Regions from separate parts of the Trinickia sp. genome, predicted to be linked through region 1. Evidence: predicted binding sites of a transcription regulator. Region 1 holds the regulator's gene; each other region holds the start of a gene.

The links. Region 1 encodes LexA, which represses DNA repair genes until DNA is damaged. Its sites were predicted from a motif close to ACTGTATNNNNATACAGT; they were not measured.
Region 2: the regulator LexA is predicted to act here: its motif matches at 5,498-5,515, upstream of imuA (translesion DNA synthesis-associated protein ImuA).
Region 3: the regulator LexA is predicted to act here: its motif matches at 3,656-3,673, upstream of recA (recombinase RecA).

What each region holds. Positions count from the first base shown of each region.
Region 1 covers NZ_JBMRBK010000061.1:92,798-100,743, reverse strand. Annotated here, with positions in the region: gene ACO1XS_RS16475 (hypothetical protein) at 132-557, shown strand; gene ACO1XS_RS16470 (ABC transporter permease) at 575-1,420, opposite strand; gene nodI (nodulation factor ABC transporter ATP-binding protein NodI) at 1,452-2,366, opposite strand; gene ACO1XS_RS16460 (universal stress protein) at 2,566-3,063, shown strand; gene ACO1XS_RS16455 (DUF2939 domain-containing protein) at 3,086-3,718, opposite strand; gene ACO1XS_RS16450 (hypothetical protein) at 3,856-4,200, opposite strand; gene lexA (transcriptional repressor LexA) at 4,224-4,871, opposite strand; gene ACO1XS_RS16440 (sulfate ABC transporter substrate-binding protein) at 5,083-6,120, shown strand; gene cysT (sulfate ABC transporter permease subunit CysT) at 6,147-7,040, shown strand; gene cysW (sulfate ABC transporter permease subunit CysW) at 7,037-7,946, shown strand, end outside.
Region 2 covers NZ_JBMRBK010000056.1:4,420-12,365, reverse strand. Annotated here, with positions in the region: gene ACO1XS_RS15530 (ABC transporter ATP-binding protein) at 1-352, opposite strand, end outside; gene ACO1XS_RS15525 (ABC transporter ATP-binding protein) at 349-1,239, opposite strand; gene ACO1XS_RS15520 (ABC transporter permease) at 1,229-2,170, opposite strand; gene ACO1XS_RS15515 (ABC transporter permease) at 2,215-3,294, opposite strand; gene ACO1XS_RS15510 (ABC transporter substrate-binding protein) at 3,318-4,907, opposite strand; gene ACO1XS_RS15505 (hypothetical protein) at 5,046-5,246, opposite strand; gene imuA (translesion DNA synthesis-associated protein ImuA) at 5,534-6,241, shown strand; gene ACO1XS_RS15495 (Y-family DNA polymerase) at 6,171-7,640, shown strand; gene ACO1XS_RS15490 (error-prone DNA polymerase) at 7,650-7,946, shown strand, end outside.
Region 3 covers NZ_JBMRBK010000013.1:37,601-45,546, reverse strand. Annotated here, with positions in the region: gene ACO1XS_RS02365 (MFS transporter) at 1-827, opposite strand, end outside; gene ACO1XS_RS02360 (sensor histidine kinase) at 1,083-2,693, opposite strand; gene ACO1XS_RS02355 (response regulator) at 2,701-3,492, opposite strand; gene recA (recombinase RecA) at 3,748-4,818, shown strand; partial or broken gene recX (recombination regulator RecX) at 4,820-5,344, shown strand; gene sucC (ADP-forming succinate--CoA ligase subunit beta) at 5,870-7,039, shown strand; gene sucD (succinate--CoA ligase subunit alpha) at 7,081-7,946, shown strand, end outside.

The DNA of each region.
Region 1 (7,946 bases):
GACATCGAGGTGCACGGCGAATATGCGTTGGGGCCGGATGCATGCCCACCGGTGGTACGATGCGTTCGACGGCCACGCATGCCCCGCACGGCGGTGGCGGTCGTCGTGTATCGAATTCATTGGAAGACGAAATGAGCAAGCAAAAGAAGACCGATCCGAAACTCGAACAAGCATTGACTCGCGGCGACCTCGCTATTCGTCAAGCGAACTCGGCGCGCGCAACTGCCGTACTTCGAGCCCTTGCGAAGATGGTGGTGGACGCCTGCGCGACGATCGGCGTCGAGGCGCATACCTCCATTCCCGACGGTGACCGCGTCTACGATCCCGTCAACGGCGTGTGGCCTCAAAAGCTGCTCGTTTCGCTCGACGGCCCCGTCGAGACGTCGGATCCCGAAGAACTGCGCACGGTACGGCTGCTCGCGGACACGCCTGAGGTCAGATTCCGCGTCGAATGGCATCGAGCCGATGGCAAGATGGGGCGGCACGAGGCGCAGCCGTTTTCGATGGTCGCGTTCATCACGGATGTCGAAATCCCCTGGGACGACGATGAACAGTGAGGGTTGTTTGGGTCGCCCTAACGCATCATGCGGCGGGAAAACAGCGCCGAGCAGACCAGAAACGACGTAACGGCATACGCCGCGAGCACGGCCACGTGCAGCGGCGCATCGACCATGGGGCGCCCGAGCATGGCGGGCCGGATCAGCTCCACCGCGTGCGCAAGCGGCAGCGCGAGCGCGGCGTGCTGCACGGCAGGCGGAAGCTGACCGAGTGGAAAGAACACACCGGAAAGCAGCAGCATCGGCGTGATCACAAGCGTCTGGTAGAACATGAAGAAGTCGTATGAAGGCGCCATCGCCGTCACGATCATCGCGAGGCTCGCGAAAGCGAGCCCGGCCAGCGCAACGACGGGCAGGGCGAGCAGCATCGATGGGAAGTGCGCATAGCCCAGCGCGCCGGCCACGAGCATGATCGCGGCGCCCGACAACACTGCCTTGCTGGCCGCCCACGCGATTTCGCCTACGACAATGTCGCCGAGCGTGAGCGGCGTGTGCATGATCGCCTCCCACGTACGCTGCACGTGCATCCGGGAAAATCCAGAGTACATCGCTTCGAACGTGGCGGACATCATGACGCTCGACGCAACCGTGCCCGCCGCCAGAAAGTCGATATACGGGACACCGGCGACGTGTCCCACCATCAGCCCGAGCCCGAAGCCCAGTCCGAAGAGATAGATCATCGGGTCGGCCAGATTGCCGAACATCGACGCCAACGCCAGCTTGCGCCAGACCAGGTAATTGCGCCGCCATACGGCAATCCAGTGCGTTGCATTGGACGGCCACGCGAATCGCACGCGCACGGCATGCCGCTCGCGCGTGCGGCGCTGCCCAGTTTCGGTGCGATGGGAAGAAGACGTATCCATCAAAGCTTTTCCGGTTGACGTTGCCCGTGGCTCATTCCTGCATTTCTCGCCCGGTCAGGCGCAGGAAGACGTCCTCGAGGTTCGCCGGTCGGTGAAGGTAGCGTAATCCCTGGCGGCCTGCGAGACGAGCATTGACGGGCCCCGGATCGTCGACATAGCAAAAAAGCGTTTCGCCGCTGATCTCGGTGCGCACCGCAAAAGGCGACAATTCCTCGCGCAGGGCTTCGGGCGCCGCGCCATAGACTTCAATGACATCGCAGCCGATCTCCTTGGCGATCAATGCGCGCGGTGCGCCTTCCGCGATCTTTCGGCCTTCCTCGATGATGCAAAGCCTGTCGCAGAGCCGCTCCGCTTCCTCCATGAAGTGTGTCGTGAGCATGATGGTCTTGCCGCGAGACAACAACGAGCGCAACCGTTCCCAAATCAGGTGCCTCGCTTGCGGATCGAGCCCGGTTGTGGGTTCGTCCATGACCAGCACGTCCGGGTCGTTGATCAGTGCCCGTGCAAGCGTCAAACGTCGCTTCATGCCGCCCGAAAGTTCGGCCACGCGAGCATCGGCCTTGTTTTCGAGGCGCGCGAATTCCAACAGCGGATCCACCTTGGCCCGGGTCTTGCTCGCAGACAGGCCGAAGTAACGGCCGAATATGAGCAGGTTTTCGCGCACGGTGAAATCGGGATCGAGATTGTCGAATTGGGGGACTACGCCGACGCGCTGCCGGGCGATGCGCGAGCGTGCTGGGATGGATTCGCCGGCAAGCATGATCGTCCCCGCGTCGGGGTTCGCGATGCCGAGCAGCATCTTCAGTGTCGTGGTCTTGCCGGCCCCGTTCGGCCCTAGCAGTCCAAAGCATTCACCCGTGCGGACATGAAAACTCAGTCCATCGACGACCGTCTTATCGCCGTAGTGTTTTTGCACGTCAGAAAATTCGATCGCGTTTTGCGGCATCGGGAGTCGAATGTGGCTGATACGAAAATAGGTCCGTCGGCGCTCCATTCTATTGCATCGTCTGAAAGCGTCGTGCAAGGGAGCATAAAAGGACGCGTGGGCGGCAGCGAACTAGGCGTTTTCCATCTCTTGCAAGCGCGGGTGCGCCGCACCATGATTGAACCAAACGTCTGCGGTTAACGCAGGAAGGGAGGCCACGATGGCAAGCTACAACAAAATTCTGCTCTGTTACGACGGCACGCGCGAAGGCCGCAAAGCATTGCGCTGCGGCGCCGATCTCGCGCTCGACCTGAAGGCGGAAACGCATCTATTGTCGGTTGTCGACATGCGCACGAGCATCGCCCAAAGCGCTGGGCTATTGACCGACGTCGCGTGCGGCCGCTTCGAGGACGCCGCCCGGGAAATCCTGCAGGAAGGCGTCGATTGGCTCACAGAGCGGGGTGTCAAATCACAGGGGCATTTCGCGTTCGGTCATCCGATCGATGAAATCGCCCGGCTCGCCGCCGATTTGAAAGTGGACCTCGTCGTGGTCGGGCATCGCGCACGGAGCGGTTTGTCCCGCTGGTGGATGGGGGCAGGTAACACGCTATTGCTCGATCGCGTGTCGTGCAGCATTCTCGTGGCCGTCTCGACGGCGCATGAGCAAGAGCCCGTGACTGCAGCGCCCGCCAAGGCTGGCGCGGGAACGGAAACCTGAGCGCCGACAGGCAGCGCGCACGCTACTGGTTCAGGTTGACCGCGAAGAGCTTCCACGAGAACCAGCCGTCGCGCCGCAGCAGCACGCTGTAGGGCCGGCTTTGCGCATCGCGCCGATAGGTGACGACGAATTGATCGATGCCGTCATATCCCGCGCTCGCTCGCGGCGGTTGAGTAGGCGCAGGCGCAGGCGCGGGCGCGTTGGATTGCCCCTGGCCCGACGCGGCAGAGTCCTCGTCGGGTTGTGCGCCCGGCTGCGGCGGCGTTTCGCCCGGTTCGCCGCGGGGCGGCAAGCCGTTCAATAGCGCCGCGACGCCGTCCGGCGTGGCATAAGCGTCAACGAGCGGGCCAATCAGCGCCATACCGACCAGCGCACCGAGCGCCGCGAACGGATGCTCCCGTTTTTGCTCATCGATGCGGCGAGCCAGCATCTCGGTCACCTGCTGCTTCAGGCTCGTGCGCAGCGCCGGATAGTCGACGTAGCGATTGACGATTTCGGCATTCCGAGCGTCCGCCGCGCGCTTGAGCCGATCCAGCACAAGATACGGCGAGGCGTACGCCAAGGCGGCCACCCCGAGGACGATAACGGCAATGAGGACGGCGACAGCGGTGACGAGCCGATGGCGGCGGCCGGGACTCCTTTGATCGTTCATCATTCGATAGTCAGCTCATTCGGATGGAATTCATGATGGACTGCTTCCGACGCGAAACGATCCCGGCCGTCATCACCAGCGGTAACAACCTGTTTCAGCGGGCGATGGGACCCATGCGCCCCGGCGTTGCCCCCTCGGATTCAACCCAAACTGGCTGAGCGCAGCCCGGCGCGCTCCTCGTCGATGCACCGATCGATCATGCGGCACACAGCGTCGATCGTGCCGACAAGGATTACGCGCGACGCGCCGTGATAAACCCGGACAGGAGCGCGGCGCGCGGGCTCCGCGTGCAGGCCGCTGTTGAGTGACACACGGGCAAACGCGGGCTGTGTCGACGGCTGGAGGCCTGAAGACGACGCAAACGTCGATTCGCGCCCGGCGGTGCGCAACGGAGTTGCTTCGAGCGGCGGGCAGGGAATGAGGCCGCGCAAACGACGCAGGCGGCCGAAGGCGCGAAACGGAATAAGGCGGGCAAGGCGGTCCATGGCGTCTCCGTGATGTTCGTAATTCAGAATTCGGTGGGACGAATCAAGCCGACGGCAATCCCCTCGAGCGCGAACTCCGCGCTGCCGGCGTGCACGAAGATGTTCTCGTAATCGGGGTTTTCGGCGATCAGTTCGAGACCGTCGGGGCGGCGCTTCAAGCGCTTGACCGTGACGTCGTCCCCAAGACGCGCCACGATGATTTGACCGTCATTCGCTTCGGTGCGCTTTTGCACCGCCAGCAGGTCGCCATCGAGAATGCCGGCGTCGCGCATCGACAGGCCCCGCACCTTGAGCAGGTAATCCGGTTTGCTCGAAAAGAGCGCCGGGTCACAGACGTAATGCTGCGAGATATGCTCCTGCGCCAGGATGGGGCTGCCCGCTGCGACTCGTCCGACCAGCGGCAGCGACAACTGCATGAGCGCCGCATGGGGCAGCGAAAGCTGACGCGGCGCATCGTCCAGACCGAGCAGCCGGATGCCGCGCGATGCACCCGCGGCCAGTTCGATGACACCCTTTCGCGCCAGCGCGCGCAAGTGCTCTTCAGCTGAGTTTGCCGAGCTGAAACCCAGCGCCGCGGCGATTTCGGCGCGGGTGGGCGGAAAACCACTGTGCTCGATCGATTGCCGGATCAGATCGAATACCTGCTGCTGCCGTGCGGTGAGTTTGGTCATAGGGTCACTGTATGTATGAACAGGTTGCTGTATTTTTATACAGTATCGTGCGGATTTCAAGCAAAACGTTGCGACCCCGCGGCGAAGGCTCCAGTGCCGCCTTTAGCATTTTTTCGTATAAAAAAATGAAAATCCATTCGTTCCGCTCATAAGGGCGACCGTCTAGACTGGCCCGACTTCATACAAACGCCGGCAGGCAGAGGGGAAACGCATGAGCACACGGGGAACGGCGCGTTCCGGCGCGCGCAGACGCTGGTTGGCGGGGATGGCCGCCGGCACGGCGGCGCTGATTCTTGGATCGCCGAGCGCATTCGCGCAAACGACGCTGCTCAATGTTTCCTACGACCCGACGCGCGAGCTCTATCAAGACGTCGACAAGGCTTTCGCCGCGCAATGGAAAGCCCAGACGGGCGAGACGCTTTCGATCCGTCAGTCGCACGGCGGCTCCGGTGCGCAGGCGCGCTCGGTGCTCGACGGCCTGCAGGCCGACGTCGTGACACTCGCGCTGGCCTACGACATCCAGGCGCTGGCCGACCGGGGCCTCGTGGCACAAGACTGGCAAAAGCGGTTGCCGGACAACGCCTCACCCTATACGTCGACGATCGTGTTCCTCGTGCGCAGCGGCAACCCCAAGCACATCAAGGATTGGGACGATCTGGTGAAACCGGGGGTTTCGATCGTGACGCCGAACCCCAAGACTTCGGGCGGGGCGCGCTGGAATTACCTGGCGGCCTGGGCCTATGCGCTCAACCGGCCGGGCGGCGACGCCGCCAAGGCCCGCGCGTTCGTCACTGCGCTCTATCGCAATGCGGGCGTGCTCGATTCCGGAGCGCGCGGCGCGACGACGAGCTTCGTGCAACGCGGTCTCGGCGATGTGCTGATCGCGTGGGAGAACGAGGCGTTTCTCGCACGCAAGGAATTCGGCGCGGACAAGTTCGAGATCGTGGTGCCGTCGGCCAGCATCCTGGCGGAGCCCCCGGTGGCGGTCGTGGACCGCGTCGTCGAGCGGCGCGGCACGCGCAAGCTCGCCGAAGCGTATCTGCGCTTTCTCTATACCGACGAAGGACAGCGGATCGCGGCGCGCAACTACTATCGGCCGCGCGCCACCAATTTGCCGGCCGATCTGACCGCGCAGTTCCCGAAACTCAAGCTCTACACGGTCGATGCCACATTCGGCGGCTGGACCAACGCGCAAAAGACGCACTTTGCCGACGGTGGAGTGTTCGATTCGATTTATCAGCCGCATTGAGCGGTGCCCGCCTATCGGTCGAAAGCATGACGAAATTCGCTTTTCGCAAACCCGGCGCCTTGCCCGGCTTCGGTCTGACACTCGGTCTCACGCTGACCTACCTGGGTCTCGTCGTGCTCATACCGCTCGCCATGGCCTTTTTGAAGGCGGCGACGCTCGGACCCGCGCCGTTCTTCGCGGCTGTCGCTTCGCCACGCGTCGTTGCCTCGTACCGTTTGACGATCGGCGCCGCGGCGGTTGGGGCACTCATCAACGGCGCGTTCGGCCTGCTCGTCGCGTGGGTGCTCGTGCGCTATCGGTTTCCCGGCAAACGGTTCGTCGATGCCATCGTCGATCTGCCGTTCGCGCTGCCGACCGCGGTGGCCGGTATCGCACTCGCGACGGTCTACTCCGAGCACGGATGGATCGGCCGGTGGCTCGCGCCGCTCGGCCTCAAAGTGGCATTTACGCCGCTTGGCGTGCTGGTCGCGTTGACCTTCATCGGCCTGCCGTTCGTCGTGCGAACAGTGGAGCCGGTCCTTGCCGATTTCGAGCGCGCGCAGGAAGAAGCCGCCGCCTGCCTTGGCGCCTCGCGCGCCCAGACGTTCGTGCGCGTCGTGCTGCCCGCGCTCGTGCCCGCCTGGTCCACGGGGGTCGCGCTCGCGTTCGCGCGCGCACTCGGCGAATACGGTTCGGTCATCTTCATCGCCGGCAACATTCCGATGAAGTCCGAAGTCACCTCGCTCATCATCATCACCAAACTGGAACAGTACGACTATGCCGGTGCAACTGCGCTCGCCACCGCGATGCTCGTCGCTTCGTTCCTGATGCTTTTCGCGATCAACGCGCTGCAATGGCATTGGCAGCGGCGCACGAGTCCGCGTGGGCGCCGCCGGTCGGGTCCGACGAGCGGTACGACGATCTCGGGAGCGCTCACATGAACCAACTTGCTGCGACCGCCCGTTCGGCTCGCGCGCCGGCAGCGGATGGCGTGCGGGCGCGAGCCGATACGCATGAAAATCGGGAGCGTGCTCAGACCGCCGGCGTCCGCCGACCGGCCGCATCGGCGCGCCGGTTCGCGCCTGCGGCCCAGTGGGTGCCGCGCTGGACGCTCATCGGCATCGCGCTCGTTTTTCTCTCGCTGTTTCTCGTCGTGCCGTTGGCCGCCGTCTTCACCGAGGCGTTCAGCAAAGGTGTGCGCTTTTATTTCGAGTCGCTCGTCGAGCCCGATGCACGCGCGGCGATCGCGCTGACGCTCGGTGTCGCCGCGATTGCCGTGCCGCTCAATCTCGTGTTCGGGCTCGCCGCTTCGTGGGCGATCGCGAAGTTCGAGTTTCGAGGCCGCGCACTGCTCACGACGCTGATCGATCTGCCGTTCTCGGTGTCCCCCGTGATTTCGGGCGTCATATACGTGCTGCTGTTCGGCGCCCAAGGCTGGCTCGGTCCGTGGCTCGAGCGGCACGACCTTCAGATCGTGTTCGCGGTGCCGGGCATCGTGCTCGCGACGCTATTCGTGACGTTTCCGTTCGTCGCGCGCGAGCTGATTCCGCTCATGCAGGCGCAGGGTAAGGAGCAGGAGGAAGCGGCGCGGGTGCTCGGCGCGTCGGGCTGGCAAATCTGGCGCCGGGTCACGCTGCCGAACGTGAAGTGGGGCTTGCTCTACGGCGTGATCCTCTGCAACGCACGGGCAATGGGCGAGTTCGGTGCGGTATCGGTGGTCTCGGGCCATATCCGCGGTCTGACCGACACCATGCCGCTGCACGTCGAGATTCTCTACAACGACTACAACTTCGCGGCCGCCTTCGCAGTTGCGTCGCTGCTCGCGTTGATCGCGCTCGCGACGCTGG
Region 2 (7,946 bases), on a different contig from region 1:
GCTGATCGGCGTCCGATATCCGATGGATGGCGAGCGGTTCCCGCAGCGTTTCATCGACGGTAAAACGCGGATGTAGCGAAGCGTACGGGTCCTGAAACACCATCTGCACGTCGCGCCGAAACGCGCGGTCGACGTTGCCGGCGCAGACGATCCGCGTATCGATCGACATGCTCCCGCTCGCAAGCGGCACGAGACCGGTCAGCGCACGCAGCAGCGTCGATTTTCCCGAGCCCGATTCACCGACGAGCCCGAACGCTTCACCGCGCGGGACCGAGAAGCTTGCCCCGCGCACGGCATCGACGTGGCCGGTGCGTGCGGGAAAACGAATGGATACATCGCGGAGTTCGATCATTGTCCGCTCTCCGTGAGCCAGGCCGGATCGCGTTGCAGCACCGGCAATTCTCCGACGGGATGTGCGAGCGTCGGGCTGGCCGCAAGCAAGCCGCGCGTGTACGGATGCGTGGCATGAACCAGTTCCGACGCGGCACAAGTCTCGACCACGCGCCCGGCGTACATAACGGCAACGCGGTCGCAAAACGACATGACGAGCGGCAGATCGTGGCTGATGAATAGAAGCCCGGTGCCATGGCGCGCAATCGTTTCGTCGAGCACGGCGAGCACCTGCATCGAGACGGCCACATCGAGCGCGGAGGTCGGTTCGTCGGCAATCAAGAGCCGTGGGCCGGTCGAAATCATCATGGCGATCATCACACGCTGCCCCATGCCGCCCGAAAGCTCGTGCGGATAACAGGCCGCGACGCGTGCGGGATCGCGAATATCGACGGCATGCAGCGCATCGAGAATGCGCGCGCGCAAAGCGCGTCGTCCCAGCCCGCGCTCGCGCAGCCGAAACGTCTCGGCCATCTGACTCGCTACCGTCATCGTCGGATTCAGCGAATATTTCGGGTCCTGGAGCACCATGCCCATGGCAGCGCCCGCGAGCCGTCGCCGCTCGCGTGCGGACATCGCCAGCAGATCGTGCCCCTCGAAACGCATGCTGCGCGCAGTGCATTGGGCGCTCGCGGGCAGCAGCCCGAGTAGCGCGCGTCCCGTCAGCGACTTGCCCGAACCCGATTCGCCGACGATGCCGAGCCGCTCGCCCGCGGCAAGCGTCAGCGAGACATCGCGCACGGCATCGACGAGGCTGCCGTCATGGCTGCGAAACGCAATCCGCAATCCGTCGATTTCGCAAAGCGGAGGCCGCGAAGCGTTCGCGATATCGGCCATCTCAGTCTCCATGGCGAGGATCGAAGACATCGCGCAGCCCGTCGCCGAGTAGATTGAATGCGAGGCTCACCAGGAGAATGGCCCCGCCCGGCAGCGTAGCGACCCACCATGCATCGAGCAGCACGTTGCGTCCCGAAGCGACCATGAATCCCCACTCGGGGCTAGGCGGTTGCGCACCGAGGCCCAGGAAGCCGAGCCCGGCGACAGCGAGTACGACGCCAGCCATATCGAGCGTCGCTCGCACGATGACGGACGACATGCAAAGCGGCACGATGTAGCGCAGCACGATGCGCGGCTCGGAAGCACCTTGCAATCGCGCTGCATAGATGAAATCGGCGTGGGCAATGCGCAGCGTTTCGGCGCGCGCGAGCCGCGCATAAGCGGGCCACGCCGTGATCGAAATAGCGACGACGGCATTGACGACACCGGGCCCGAGCGCGGCCGCAAAGGCGAGCGCCAGCACGATCTTGGGAAAGGCGAGCGCCATATCGGTGATTCGCATGAGGACGCCATCGACGAAACCGCCGCAAAAGCCCGCAGCGGTGCCGATCAGCAGGCCGATGGGGACGACGATCGATACGACGAGGACGGCGATGCCGAGCGTCAGACGCGAACCTGCGATGAGCCGCGAAAGAATGTCGCGTCCGAGCTGATCGGTGCCGAGCCAATGCGAGGCGCTGCCGGGCGGCAGCAGGCGATCGGAGAGGACTTGCCGCAACGGATCGTGCGGCACGATGAATGGGCTTGCCACTGCGACGATGCCGAGTGCGACGAGGATCACGAGCCCGATCATGTTCAGCGGATTCGCCGCGAAGCGCCGCCAGCGCCGATACGCGAGCCCGAGCGAGGCTTGCGCGCGCGATTGCGGCGTATCGACGAGCAACCATTCGCGCACCGACCGTGGGGCGGCGGGTAGAGTCGGTCGATCGGGAGAAGAAGCCATGTCGAATAAAAGGCCAAATAAAGACGAAAAACAGCGGTGGCGCGTCAACGGGCACGCGGATCGAACACGCGGTAGAGCGCATCGGTCAGCAGATTGACGAAGATGAACATGACCCCGATGACGAGCGTGCAGCCGAGAACGGCGTTCATGTCCGCATTGAGCAGCGCACCGGTCAGATACGAGCCGATACCGGGCCACGCGAAGACGATCTCGGTCAGCACGGACCCTTCGAGCAGATTGCTGTAGGTGAGTGCGATGACGGTCAAAAGCGGCACGGCGATGTTGCCGAAAGCGTGACGCCAGATCACGCGGCTTTCCGGCAGGCCTTTCGCGCGCGCGGTGACGATGTATTCCTGATTCAATTGATCGAGCATGAACGAGCGGGTCATGCGGCTCAGATAGGCGACCGAGTAGTAGCCGAGAAGGGCGGCCGGCAAGGCAATATGCGAGATCGCATTGCGCAGGACGTCCCATTCGCCCGCCAGCGCGGCATCGATCAGCAACGAGCCGGTACGCGGGTCGACCATGCCGTCGTAGAGCGGGTCGAGCCGCCCCGGTCCGCTCACCCAGTGCAGCCGCGCATAAAAGAGCAGCAGCCCCATGAGACCGAGCCAGAAGATCGGCACCGAACTGCCGATGAGCCCGATGAAGCGCGCGAGATGATCGATCGGCCGGTTGTGCCGGACCGCAGCAGCGACCCCGAGCGGCACGCCGAGCGCGATGCCGATCAACGTCGCGAGCGTGGCCAGTTCCAGCGTTGCAGGGAATACGCGCTTGATGTCGTCGAGTACCGGGTTGGCCGTCAGCAGCGATATGCCCAGGTTGCCGTGAAGCACGTCGCGCGCGTAGAGGAACAATTGCGTGGCGAGCGGTTTGTCGAGTCCGAGTGCGATGCGCTCGGCTGCGTAGGCGTCGGCCGACGCGCGATCGCCGAGCACGGCGAGCACCGGATCGATCGGCACTTTGCGGCCGATCACGAAGGTCAGCACGATGAGGCCCGCACAGGTGACGGCGAGCATGATCGCCCAGCGCGCAATGCGCAATGCCCAGCGCACGGCTGGCCTTCGCGCAGTCAGTGTGCGCAGCGCTTCGAATCGGGCGTGCGACGAAAGCGGTGTCGACATGATGGGCTCGGTCGAACGTGGGGTTATTTCTTCAATGTCCGATAAGACGTCAGGTCGTTGATGGGGCCGACTTCCGGCCCGGTGACGCCGGGGCGTGTAGCCACCTGAACGACTTTTTCGAACATGATGATAAACGGCGAATGGTCGAGTACCTGCCGCTGCAGGGCGACGTAGCGCTTCGCACGCTGCGCGGAGACGGGTTCGACGAGCGCGGCCTCGGTGTCGGCGGTGAGCTGCGGAATGCCCCAGCTGTTGCGCCACGCCAGCATTTTGTATTTCGATTGATCGGAGTTGTCCGGATTCCAGGCGAAGCCGCGCGCGTTGCTGTTCGGATCCATGTAATCGGACGACCACTCGCCGATGAAGATGTCGTGCTGGCGCGCACGGTATTTGCCGATCGCCTGCTTGGCGTCGCCAGGGATCAACTTCACCTTGATGCCGCCTTGCGCAAAGCTCGCTTGCAGCGCTTGCGCGATTTCCACGAACGGGTAGTCGTTCGGCATGTCCATCGTCACTTCAAAGCCGTTCGGCAGGCCGGCTTTTGCGAGCAGCGCCTTCGCCTTGGCCACATCCAGACGGTAGGGATTCGCATCGAGCACGCCGAGAAAACCGTCGGGCACGAAGGTTTGATGCACTTTGTAAGTCGTACTGACGATGTTGCGTTGAATGCCGTCGTAATCGACGAGCCATTTCATCGCCTGCTGCACTTCAGGCTTTGCCAGATTCGGATTTTTCGTGTTCAGGCTCAGATAGAGCAATGCCGAGGCGGGCCACGATGCCACGTGGATCTTGCCCGCTTTCGAAAGTGCCGCGAGGCTGTCGGGGCTCAGATTGCGCGCGGCGTCGGCATCGCCGTTTTCGAGCAGCAGCCGCTGCGCTGAGGCTTCGGGCACGTGACGTAGCACGATGCGCTTCATGGGATACGGGGTGCGGTAATCGTCGAATCGTTGCAGCACGAGGCTTTCGTTCGGCGTCCACTTGACGAGCTGGTAGGGCCCGGAGCCGGCGTCATGGGTCCTGAGCCACGCGCTGCCGGCGTCGCCGTTCTGTTCGTGCGAAAGCAGCAGCTTCTTGTCGAGAATCGAGCCGGGGCCCGCGCTCAATACGTTCAGGACGAAGCTCGGCGCATATTTGCGATCGGTCTGCAGTGTCACCGTCTGTTCGTCAATCTTTCGAACCTGCTGCGTGACGCTTTCTTTCGTGAGGCCAAGATCGGCCAATACGCCGGCCGGACCTTTGCCGAGCAATACGGTGCGCTGGAGCGACCAGGCGACGTCGTCGGCCGTGACGGGATTGCCCGAATGGAATTTGACACCGGGGCGAAGCTTGAACGTGTAAGTAGTGCCGTCGGCACCGACGCTCCACGACTGCGCGAGCTTGGCTTCGAACTTGGAGGGGTCGTGCAGATCGATCTGCACGAGGCGCTCATAGACATTCGCCACGTATTCGGACGGTACGAGCTCGTAGATTTCGCTCGGGTCCAGTGTCGTGAACTCACCGATTTGCGTGGCGATCACGAAGATGCCGGGCGGCGTGGCGGCATAAAGCGTGGTGAGGGGCGTCAGTGCGGCGATCGCCGCGGTGACGACGAATTTCGACAGCAGATGCTTCATGCGGGCTCCATCGGAAAAGGGCGATGGGCTCCGCGGCGGTGGGGGGTGGTGACAGCCGCGCGCGGAGCGCAAGACCGCAATCGTACCGCGTGACGACTGTATGTAATCAATATGTGTGGCGGTCTCTGGCCAATGCCGTCATCGGTGGCAATCGACCCACGCGCGTGCCCATTCGATGCCCGCCGCGCGCGCTTCCTCTTCGGTAGCGAAAAAAGCGAGGATACCGGAGCCTTGAATCAGCTCGTTGTTCCGCATGACGGTGCCGCTCGCCGCAAAGCGCTCGTCTTGCGCGATGACGTGGCCCCAGATTTCATAGCCTTGGTATCGTTCGGGTTCCATTGAAATAGGACGCTGCAGTATCGAGCCAGTTCGTGATGAATGATGCCGCGGCCGGTGACGGAAGGACGCTCGGGGACGCGGTGATGAGAGATGCCGACGCATGCGCCATTCCAGCCGGCCAATAGTGGAGGGCCAGCGAGGAATCGTCCACCTCCCAGATTTACGGGGTGCGTTGCCGGCGCCCCTTTCTTCATTTTCCTGCCGTCATCCCAAAAAGTACCTATTCGGGACACTCCGAATACGTGTAGCATACTGTACATCCATACAGGTTATTGCGCAATTGTCCGATGTTTGCCGCTCTTTCCCATCCCGAAGACGTTCATCCTTCGCTCTGGCGCGGGTCGCAGCTCGCGCGGGGCAGCCTGCGTACAGTGGATACGGGTTATGCGGCATTGTCGGCCGAGCTGCCGGGCGGCGGCTGGCCCCTCGGAGCACTCGTGGATCTGCTGATTCAGCAGCCGGGGGTAGGCGAAATGCGGCTGTTGCGGCCGGTGCTCGCGGCACAGGGCCGGCGTCCCATTGCGCTCGTGCAGCCCCCGCATGTGCCCAATGGGCCGGCCTTCGCCTATCTGGATGTGCCCCTCGAACAATTGATTCAGGTGCGCGCGGCCAAAATGCCCGATGCCCTCTGGTCTGCCGAGCAGATGCTCCGGGCTGGCACGTGCGGGGTGGTGCTCTTTTGGGCGCAGCAGGTGCAAACGGCCTCGTTGCGGCGGTTGCATCTTGCTGCCCAGTCGTCGGACACGCTTTTTGTCATGGTGAGGCCGCTCGCAGCCGCTCAGCAGGCCTCACCGGCGTTGCTGCGGCTGGCGGTGCGCCCGGCGGACGACGGCATCAGCGTCGATATCGTGAAGCGACGAGGGCCGACACGCGCCGAAGCCTTGTCGATTCCTCTGCATCCCAGTCCTATTTTGTTCAGCCGTCATGCGCGTATTTCTCGCCGTCAAACTGTACCGACTCCAGCTGGAGGTATTCCAGCCGAAGTGGTGGCCTGAAGCGGCACAAGGCGCGGTCGTACTCGAAAAAGACAGCGTCATCGTGGCCGATGATGCCGCGCGCGCAGGGGGCGTGCAGCTGGGCATGCGCCGCGGGGGCGTGCTGACGCTGGCGCCGGGTGCCACTATTTACGAGCGCGACCTGACCAAGGAAGAGGCCGCGCAGCGCGAAGTCGCCATGGCGCTGATGCAGTTTTCGCCGGAAGTGAGCAGGGTGGATGGAACAACCCTGCTTGTCGATGTCAGTGCGAGCCTGCGTCTGTTCGGCGGGATGCTGCGATTGTGCCGGCAGGTGCGAATCGTCTTGCGCGATATGGGCCTGAGCGCGCGCGTCGGTGCGGCGCCTACGGGGCAGGGAGCCTGGCTGCTCGTTCAGAACGGTCAGCGCCGTTTTCTCGCGATGCGTTCGCTCGCGCGCGAACTCGACAGGCTGCCGTTCGGCACGGTGCCGGATCTCCAACCGTTCGCCGATTGGTTGACCGGTCTCGGCTGCAAGACGATTGCCGATATTCGCCGGTTGCCGCGCGCGGGTTTGCAAAGACGCTGCGGTGCCGAAGTGCTCGCATCGCTCGATCAGGCTTTCGGCGGGACGCCCGAGCTTTTCGACTGGCTGGAGCCGCCGCCCGTCTTTGCGGCCCGCATCGAACTGCCCGACCGCATCGAGCATGCGGAAGGCATGCTGTTCGCCGCGCGCCGGCTCATCGTGCAATTGTGCGGCTGGCTCGTGGCCCGCCAGCTGTCGCTCGCGGCGGCAACGTTTTTTCTCGAACACGAGCGCGGCCGCGAAGCGATGGAGCCCACGGCACTCGCGATCGCGCTCGGCGAGCCGACCTGGCGCGAAGATCATCTCGTCAAGCTGCTCAAAGAGCGTTTGGGACGTCTGACGCTGCCGGGCTCGGTCATCGCGCTTCGGCTCGAAGCGACGAACGTGGCGCCGGCGGTGCCGGCCTCGGAAACGCTCTTTCCCGAGCCCGGTGGCTCGGCACAGGATCATGCGCGGCTCATCGAGTTGCTCGTCGCGCGTTTGGGAGAAGAAAACGTGCTGCGCGCGGCGCCGGCGGCCGACTATCGTCCCGAGATCGCGAACCGTTGGGTGCCGGTGCATGCCAAGATCCAAGCGGCGAGCGCGCCCGCGGTCCTGCCGCGTCCCACCTGGTTGCTCGAGACGCCCGTGCGTTTGCTGATGCGTCAGCATCGTCCGTTCTACGGCTCGCCGCTCAAGATCGTTTCGACCGGCGAGCGGATCGAGGCCGGCTGGTTCGACGGCGAACTCGTGACGCGCGATTACTTCGTGGCTCAGGCGCAAGACCGAAGCTGCTACTGGATCTATCGCGAGCGCGTAAGCAGCCGCGATATCGAAAAAGAGCCGAGCTGGTTTCTTCACGGGCTTTTCGGTTGAGGCGCGACGATGACTGTTCCGACCGCGCTGCCGGCTTATGCCGAGCTTTTTTGCCTATCGAATTTCACGTTCCTGCAAGGCGCATCGCATGCCGAGGAGTTGGCCGAGCGCGCCGCGCAATTGGGTTACGCCGGCCTGGCGATCACCGATGAGTGCTCGCTTGCCGGTATCGTGCGCGCGCATGTGGCGGCCAGGCAAGCGCAACTGCCGCTCGTCGTCGGCTCGTATTTCAAGCTGGTCAACGCCGACGGCTCGCCGGCTTTCGGGCTGATTCTGCTCGCACAGAACCGGGACGGTTATGGCAAT
Region 3 (7,946 bases), on a different contig from region 1:
TGCGTCAGGAAAAAGAGCGCATAGAACTGGCCCGTGTACCAGACCACAGCCTGGCCGGCCGTCAGGCCGATGAGCGCAAGAATCACGATCTTCAGGTTCTTCCACTGGCCGAATGCCTCGGTGAGCGGTGCCTTCGAAGTCTTGCCCTCAGCCTTGATCCGGAGGAACGCCGGCGATTCGCTCAATTGCAGCCGGATCCAGACCGACACGGCGAGCAGGAGCAGCGATGCGATGAACGGAATACGCCAGCCCCAGCTCGCGAACGATTCTTCTCCGATGGACGTGCGAATGCCGAGAATCACGAGCAGCGAGAGGAACAGGCCGAGCGTGGCCGTCGTCTGGATCCACGACGTGTAGTAGCCGCGCCGGTTGGCCGGGGCATGTTCAGCGACATAGGTTGCCGCGCCGCCGTACTCGCCGCCGAGCGCGAGGCCCTGCAAAAGCCGCATCGCGATGAAGATCACCGGAGACGCAAACCCTATCGACGCATATCCCGGCAGGAGGCCGACCACGAACGTCGAGAGACCCATGATCACGATCGTGATCAAGAACGTGTGCTTGCGGCCGACAAGATCGCCGAGCCGACCGAACACGAGTGCGCCGAACGGCCGCACGGCAAAGCCGGCCGCGAAACCGAGCAACGTAAAGATGAAGCCGGCGGTGGGATTGACGCCCGCGAAAAAGCTCTTGCTGATATAGACGGCGAGCGAGCCCGCCAGATAGAAGTCGTACCACTCGAAAACAGTGCCGAGCGACGACGCGAAGATCACCTTCTTCTCGTCGGCGCTCATCGGCGCGTGCGAAATGTGCCCGCCTACCGTTGCCATGTGTGTCTCCTCATATTGGACAGCAGTTCCATATGTCCAAATTTGGGACACACGGCTGCTTGCGGTCGATTATTGGAAGGCAAACTTACGTCGGACTGACGCCAGGACCGGCTGCTGGTTTACGCCTATGCCAAGCGGCGTTTTAGGTATCGCCGCGTATTTGTCGGGAACATCGCTCAATTTCGCCTAAAACGCTTCTGCGGGTGGCGGGCTCACGGCGGGCCGACGACATGCCCGGAATCGGGCCGGCAATATTCAGGGTAAATCCGGGGTGCCTTCGATGAGCGGCAGACTGATTCGCACGAGCGTGCCCGCGAGTCGGGGCGAGGTTTGGTAGACGTGGTCGTCGATCGTCAGCGTGCCCCCGTGCATCGTCGAGATTTCCCGCACGATGGCCAGCCCGAGCCCGCTTCCGTCGCCTTCGCGCCCGAGAATCCGATAGAACCGCTCGACGACTTTCGGCCGTTCCGCAGGGGCGATGCCGGGTCCCGTGTCCTCGACTTCGAGATGAACCAACCGCTTGGCGCGCTCGAGCACCACGCGCACGGTGATGCGCCCGCCAGTTGGGGTATAGCGGATGGCGTTATCGATCACGTTCGAAAGCATCTCGCGGAGCATGACGGCATTACCAGCGACCATGGCGGGCGGATCGCGGCCCTCCTCGGGCCCCTCGTAGCCGAGATCCATCTGTTTGGCCAGTGCGGCGCGTACCCAGTCGCGCACAGCCAATCGCGCGAGATGCGCAATCTCGATGGGCGCGAAGATTTGCCCCGACATGCGATTTTCGGCGCGCGCAAGGGCGAGCAACTGCGTCACGAGCCGCGCCGCCTGGTCGGAACTTGCCGCAATCTGTTCGAGCGATAGACGCACCTCGGGCGATACGTCCTGCCGCAATGCCAGCTCGGCTTGCGTGTGCAGACCGGCAAGCGGCGTTTTCATCTGATGCGCCGCGTCGGCAATGAAGCGCTTTTGCAGATCGATGTTCTGCGCGAGGCGCGTGAGCAGATCGTTGAACGAGGTGACGAGCGGCTCGATCTCGGGTGGCGCGCGCTGCGCTTCGAGTGGCGACAAGTCGTCGGGCCGGCGTGCGCGCAAGTTGGCCTGCAGCGCCGTCAGCGGCGCAAGCCCGCGCGAAAGGCCGAACCATACCAACACGATCGCAAGCGGCAGAATCACGAACTGCGGCAGGATCACGCCCTTGATGATGTCGTTGGCGAGCGCGCTGCGCTTGTCGAACGTTTCACCGACTTGCACCAGCACCGTTTGCCCGGCCGGAGAGACCGGCAATTCCACGCTCGTATACGCGATACGGATATCGTTGCCGTGCAAGATCGCGTCACGGAATTCGACGATACCGGGCTGAGGGCGATCGTCATCGGCCGGCTGCGGCATATCGGGCACGCCCGCAACGAGCTCGCCGCGTGTGCCGAGCACCTGGTAGAAAACCTTGTCGGTGTTGTCGCCATTCAGAAAGTCGCGCGCGGCAGCGGGCAGCGAGAGTTCCGCCACGCCGCCCACCGGATGGATCTGGCGCGCGAGCACATAGGCATCGGTCTCGAGCGCGCGATCGAACGGACCATTGGCGATCGTCTTCGCCACGAGGTAGGTCACCGCAATGCTCATCGGCCAGAGCAGCAACAGCGGCGCGAGCATCCAGTCGAGAATCTCCCCGAAAAGCGAGCGCGGCCGCTCCGGCCCGCCCGCATCGGCTTCGTCGGGCGGTGCGTACGGATTGGCGGCGGGCGTATGCGCGGCGCTGTCGGGTGTCTTGCTCGCTGCCGCGGATGCGTCGTGCGAGCCGGCCGAGGGTGCCGGGCGCGAGCGCGGTGGCGCGCCGTCGTCCTGTGTCGAGACGCGCGAACCCATTACATGCCTACTTGGATGCAGGTTTTGCGGCGGGATCGGTCGCACGGGGCGCGGTGGGTGCCGTGGCGGCGGCAGCAGCACCATCGGCGGTGCCCTGGGACGGCGCGTCGGCTACCGGTCCGTTCGAGCTTGCGGCGGGCTTTTCGAGGCAATAGCCGAGCCCTCGCACCGTGATGATGCGCACGCCGCTCGGCTCGATCTTTTTGCGCAGACGATGCACGTACACTTCGATTGCGTTGTTGCTGACTTCCTCGCCCCACTCGCACAGATGATCGACGAGCTGTTCCTTCGAAACCAGCCGCCCGATCCGCTGCAGCAATATTTCCAGCACGCCCAGTTCGCGCGCGGAAAGATCGACCACCTGATCGCTCACATAGGCGATGCGCCCGACCTGATCGAACGCGAGCGAGCCGTGGCGGATGACGGTCGGCCCGCCGCCCGTGCCGCGGCGCGTCAGCGCGCGGACGCGCGCTTCGAGTTCGTTCAGATGAAAAGGCTTGGCCATGTAGTCGTCGGCGCCGAGATCGAGCCCTTTCACGCGCTCGTCGACGCTATCCGCGGCCGTCAGAATCAATACGGGCAGGCTCGAATTGCGCGCACGCAGACGGCGCAGCACTTCCAGCCCCGACATGCGCGGCAACCCCAGATCGAGAATCAGCAGATCGAACGTCTGCATCGAAAGTGCGGCGTCGGCCTCGCTGCCGCCCTTGACGTGATCGACGGCATAGCCCGATTGGCGGAGTGATCGGACGAGGCCGTCCGCGAGTATGCTGTCGTCTTCGGCAATGAGTATTCGCATGATGCGCGGGCTGGCCGGCTCGTCGGCGTCGAGCCCGACAGGCCGCAGTCTCCAATGTATTTCGAGGTCTCGCCGCGGCCGGAGCAACCGAAAGTTGCGCCGTGCTCGCCGCCCGGCTCGTTGCCGCCATGCAAATCCGCGTTGTACCGGGCTTGCAAAGAACCCTGTTTTTTTATACAGTACTTGCGTTTCGTGTGCCGGCCAGTACTCGGCCCGCCCGCCACAGACGCCGCTCATCATAGCAAAGGACGATTCATGGAAGAAAGCAAGAAAGGCTCGGCTGGACTGACGGCTGAAAAGAGCAAGGCGCTGGCCGCCGCGCTCGCGCAGATCGAAAAGCAGTTCGGCAAAGGGTCGGTCATGCGGCTCGGCGATGGCGAAGTGGCCGAAGACATCCAGGTGGTCTCCACGGGCTCGCTCGGCCTCGATATCGCGCTTGGTGTCGGCGGCCTGCCGCGTGGGCGTGTGGTCGAGATCTACGGTCCCGAATCGTCGGGCAAGACGACCCTGACGCTGCAAGTCATTGCCGAGATGCAAAAGCTCGGCGGCACGGCGGCGTTCATCGATGCCGAGCACGCGCTCGATATCCAATATGCGGCGAAGCTCGGCGTGAACGTGAACGATCTGCTCGTGTCGCAGCCCGACACGGGCGAGCAGGCGCTTGAAATTGCCGACGCGCTCGTGCGCTCGGGCTCGATCGACATGATCGTGATCGATTCGGTCGCGGCGCTCGTGCCGAAGGCGGAAATCGAAGGCGAGATGGGCGATTCGCTGCCGGGCCTGCAGGCGCGCCTGATGTCGCAGGCGCTGCGCAAGCTCACGGGCACGATCAAGCGTACCAATTGCCTCGTGATCTTCATCAACCAGATTCGTATGAAGATCGGCGTGATGTTCGGCAACCCCGAAACCACCACGGGCGGCAATGCGCTCAAGTTCTATGCTTCGGTGCGGCTCGACATCCGCCGTATCGGTTCGATCAAGAAGAACGACGAAGTCATTGGCAACGAGACTCGCGTGAAGGTGGTCAAGAACAAGGTCTCGCCGCCGTTCCGCGAAGCGATTTTCGACATCCTGTATGGCGAGGGTATTTCGCGCCAGGGCGAGATCATCGATCTCGGCGTACAAGCGAAGATCGTCGACAAGGCCGGCGCCTGGTACAGCTACAGCGGTGAGCGCATCGGGCAGGGCAAGGACAACGCGCGCGAATTCCTGCGCGAGAATCCCGATATCGCGCGCGAGATCGAAAACCGCATCCGTGAGTCGCTGGGCGTGAATGCCATGCCGCCCGCCGATGCGGGCGTCGCAGTAGCCGGCGAAGAGGAGTAAGCGCCGCGTGATGCGCAAGGTCCGCGCTGCATCGGGTACCGTCGGTGCCGCCGCGCGCGGACAGCGCTCGCTTCGGGCGCGCGCCCTCGATTATCTGTCGAGGCGCGAATACAGCCGTGTCGAGTTGTCGCGCAAGTTGTCTCAGTTTGCCGAACCCGAAGAATCGGTCGAGGCGCTCGTCGATTCACTCGAGCGCGAGGGCTGGCTGTCCGATGCGCGGTTCGTCGAAAGCGTCGTGCATCGGCGTGCTCAGCGGATGGGCACGACGCGCATCGTCAGCGAATTGCGCCGGCATGCCGTTGACGATTCGCTCGTCGAGGCGGTTGGCTCGAAGCTTCGCGAAACTGAACTCGCTCGCGCCTTGGCGGTCTGGCGCAAGAAATTCGGTACGCTCCCGCAAACGCCTGCCGAGCGCGCGAAACAAGCGCGCTTTTTGGCGATGCGCGGATTTTCACAGGCTATCGCCATGCAGATTCTCAAGGGCCAAGGCGAGCCTGATGAGTCGAGCGACTGGAGCGACGACTAGTCACGATCGCATCGCGCAGCCATCCGTGACGAGGTTCCCGGTCGCTCCCGGGGGACTGGACGCTCGGGCCAGCCAGCGTTCCGAGCGATGGTTCCCACTATGCTAAAATCTTCGGGTTTCCTCGCCAGCCGTCTTCCCTCCCATGCCGCTTTTACCGCCCGTGTCCCGCCCGTTGCGCTGTCATTCACGCGCGATTCGAGCGGAAGCCTTCGGGCGCGAGGATGGCCTCCGGGACATCGGGACGCGTCTGACCGACCACCCGCCTCGTGACGAGGCGAATAGGGTGCAGTGCCCCTGTCCCCTCGAAGTTTCCCCTCTCGCCTACCGCGCCCGCGTCGGGCTCAAATTCCCCGATTACTTTTGCCACCGCTCGATACGTCACTTGCCTGCACAGGCTTGGACGTGCATGGCGCAGCGAGGCGAAGGTGGTACGCGCGCAGATACGGACGAGGCCGGCACGACCGGTGCCAGGGCAGCCAGCGATTACGAAGTTCAATCCAACTCTTAGACTGAAGGGAATCACGCATGAAGATTCACGAGTACCAGGGTAAGGAAATCCTGCGGAAATTCGGCGTCGCGGTGCCGCGCGGCAAGCCCGTGTTTTCTGTGGATGACGCGGTGAAAGCCGCCGAGGAGCTCGGTGGCCCGGTTTGGGTCGTCAAGGCGCAGATTCACGCGGGTGGCCGTGGCAAGGGCGGCGGCGTGAAGGTCGCGAAGTCGCTCGAGCAGGTGCGCGAGTACGCGAACCAGATCCTCGGCATGCAGCTCGTCACGCATCAGACCGGCGCGGAAGGCCAGAAGGTCAACCGTCTGCTGATCGAAGAAGGCGCGGACATCAAGAAGGAGCTGTATGTCGGCCTCGTGATCGACCGCGTTTCGCAAAAGATCGTCGTCATGGGTTCGAGCGAAGGCGGCATGGACATCGAGGAAGTCGCCGCGAAGACGCCCGAAGCGATCCACAAGGTTGCAGTCGATCCGGCCACGGGCCTCGCGGATGCGCAGGCCGATGAGCTCGCGAAGAAGATCGGTGTGCCGGACGCATCGGTGCCGCAAGCACGCGCGATTCTGCAAGGTCTTTACAAGGCGTTCTGGGAAACGGACGCATCGCTTGCCGAAATCAACCCGTTGATTCTGACGGGCGACGGCAAGGTGATCGCGCTCGACGCCAAGTTCAACTTCGATTCGAACGCGCTCTTCCGCCACCCCGAGATCGTCGCCTACCGCGATCTGGATGAAGAAGATCCGGCCGAAGTCGAAGCCTCGAAGTTCGATCTCGCCTACATCTCCCTCGACGGCAACATCGGCTGTCTCGTGAACGGTGCCGGCCTGGCGATGGCAACGATGGACACCATCAAACTGTTCGGCGGCGAACCGGCCAACTTCCTCGATGTCGGCGGCGGCGCCACGACCGAGAAGGTCACCGAAGCGTTCAAGCTGATGCTGAAAAACCCGGGCCTGAAGGCCATCCTCGTCAACATCTTCGGCGGCATCATGCGCTGCGATGTGATCGCCGAAGGCGTCATTGCCGCCTCGAAGGCCGTGCATCTGCAAGTGCCGCTCGTCGTGCGCATGAAGGGCACGAACGAGGACCTCGGCAAGAAGATGCTCGCCGATTCGGGACTGCCGATCATTTCGGCGGACAGCATGGAAGAGGCTGCGCAGAAGGTCGTCGCGGCTGCCGAAGGCAAGGCGTAAGCGCCGCGTCGAAGCCACCGGATACGAACAGAGGTCAATACATGTCGATTCTGATCAACAAAGACACGAAGGTCATCACGCAAGGCATCACCGGCAAGACCGGGCAGTTCCATACGCGCGCATGCCGTGAATACGCGAACGGCCGCGAGGCGTTCGTCGCGGGTGTGAATCCGAAGAAGGCCGGCGAGGATTTCGAAGGCATTCCGATCTACGCGAGCGTGAAGGAAGCGAAGGCTGAAACGGGCGCGACGGTCTCGGTCATCTACGTGCCGCCGGCGGGTGCCGCGGCGGCGATCTGGGAAGCGGTGGAAGCCGATCTCGATCTCGCGATCTGCATCACGGAAGGCATTCCCGTGCGCGACATGATCGAGATCAAGGACCGCATGCGTCGTGAAAACCGCAAGACGCTGCTGCTCGGGCCGAACTGCCCGGGCACGATCACGCCCGACGAACTGAAGATCGGCATCATGCCGGGCCATATCCACCGGAAGGGGCGCATCGGCGTCGTGTCGCGTTCGGGCACGCTGACCTATGAAGCAGTGGGTCAGTTGACGGCGCTCGGCCTGGGTCAATCGTCGGCGGTCGGTATCGGCGGCGATCCGATCAACGGGTTGAAGCACATCGACGTCATGAAGATGTTCAACGACGATCCCGACACGGACGCCGTCATCATGATCGGCGAGATCGGCGGTCCGGACGAAGCGAACGCAGCGTACTGGATCAAAGACAACATGAAAAAGCCCGTCGTCGGCTTCATCGCCGGTGTGACGGCGCCTCCGGGCAAGCGCATGGGCCATGCTGGCGCGCTGATTTCGGGCGGTGCCGATACGGCCGAGGCAAAGCTCGAAATCATGGAAGCCTGTGGTATCAAGGTCACGAAGAATCCGTCGGAGATGGGGCGTTTGCT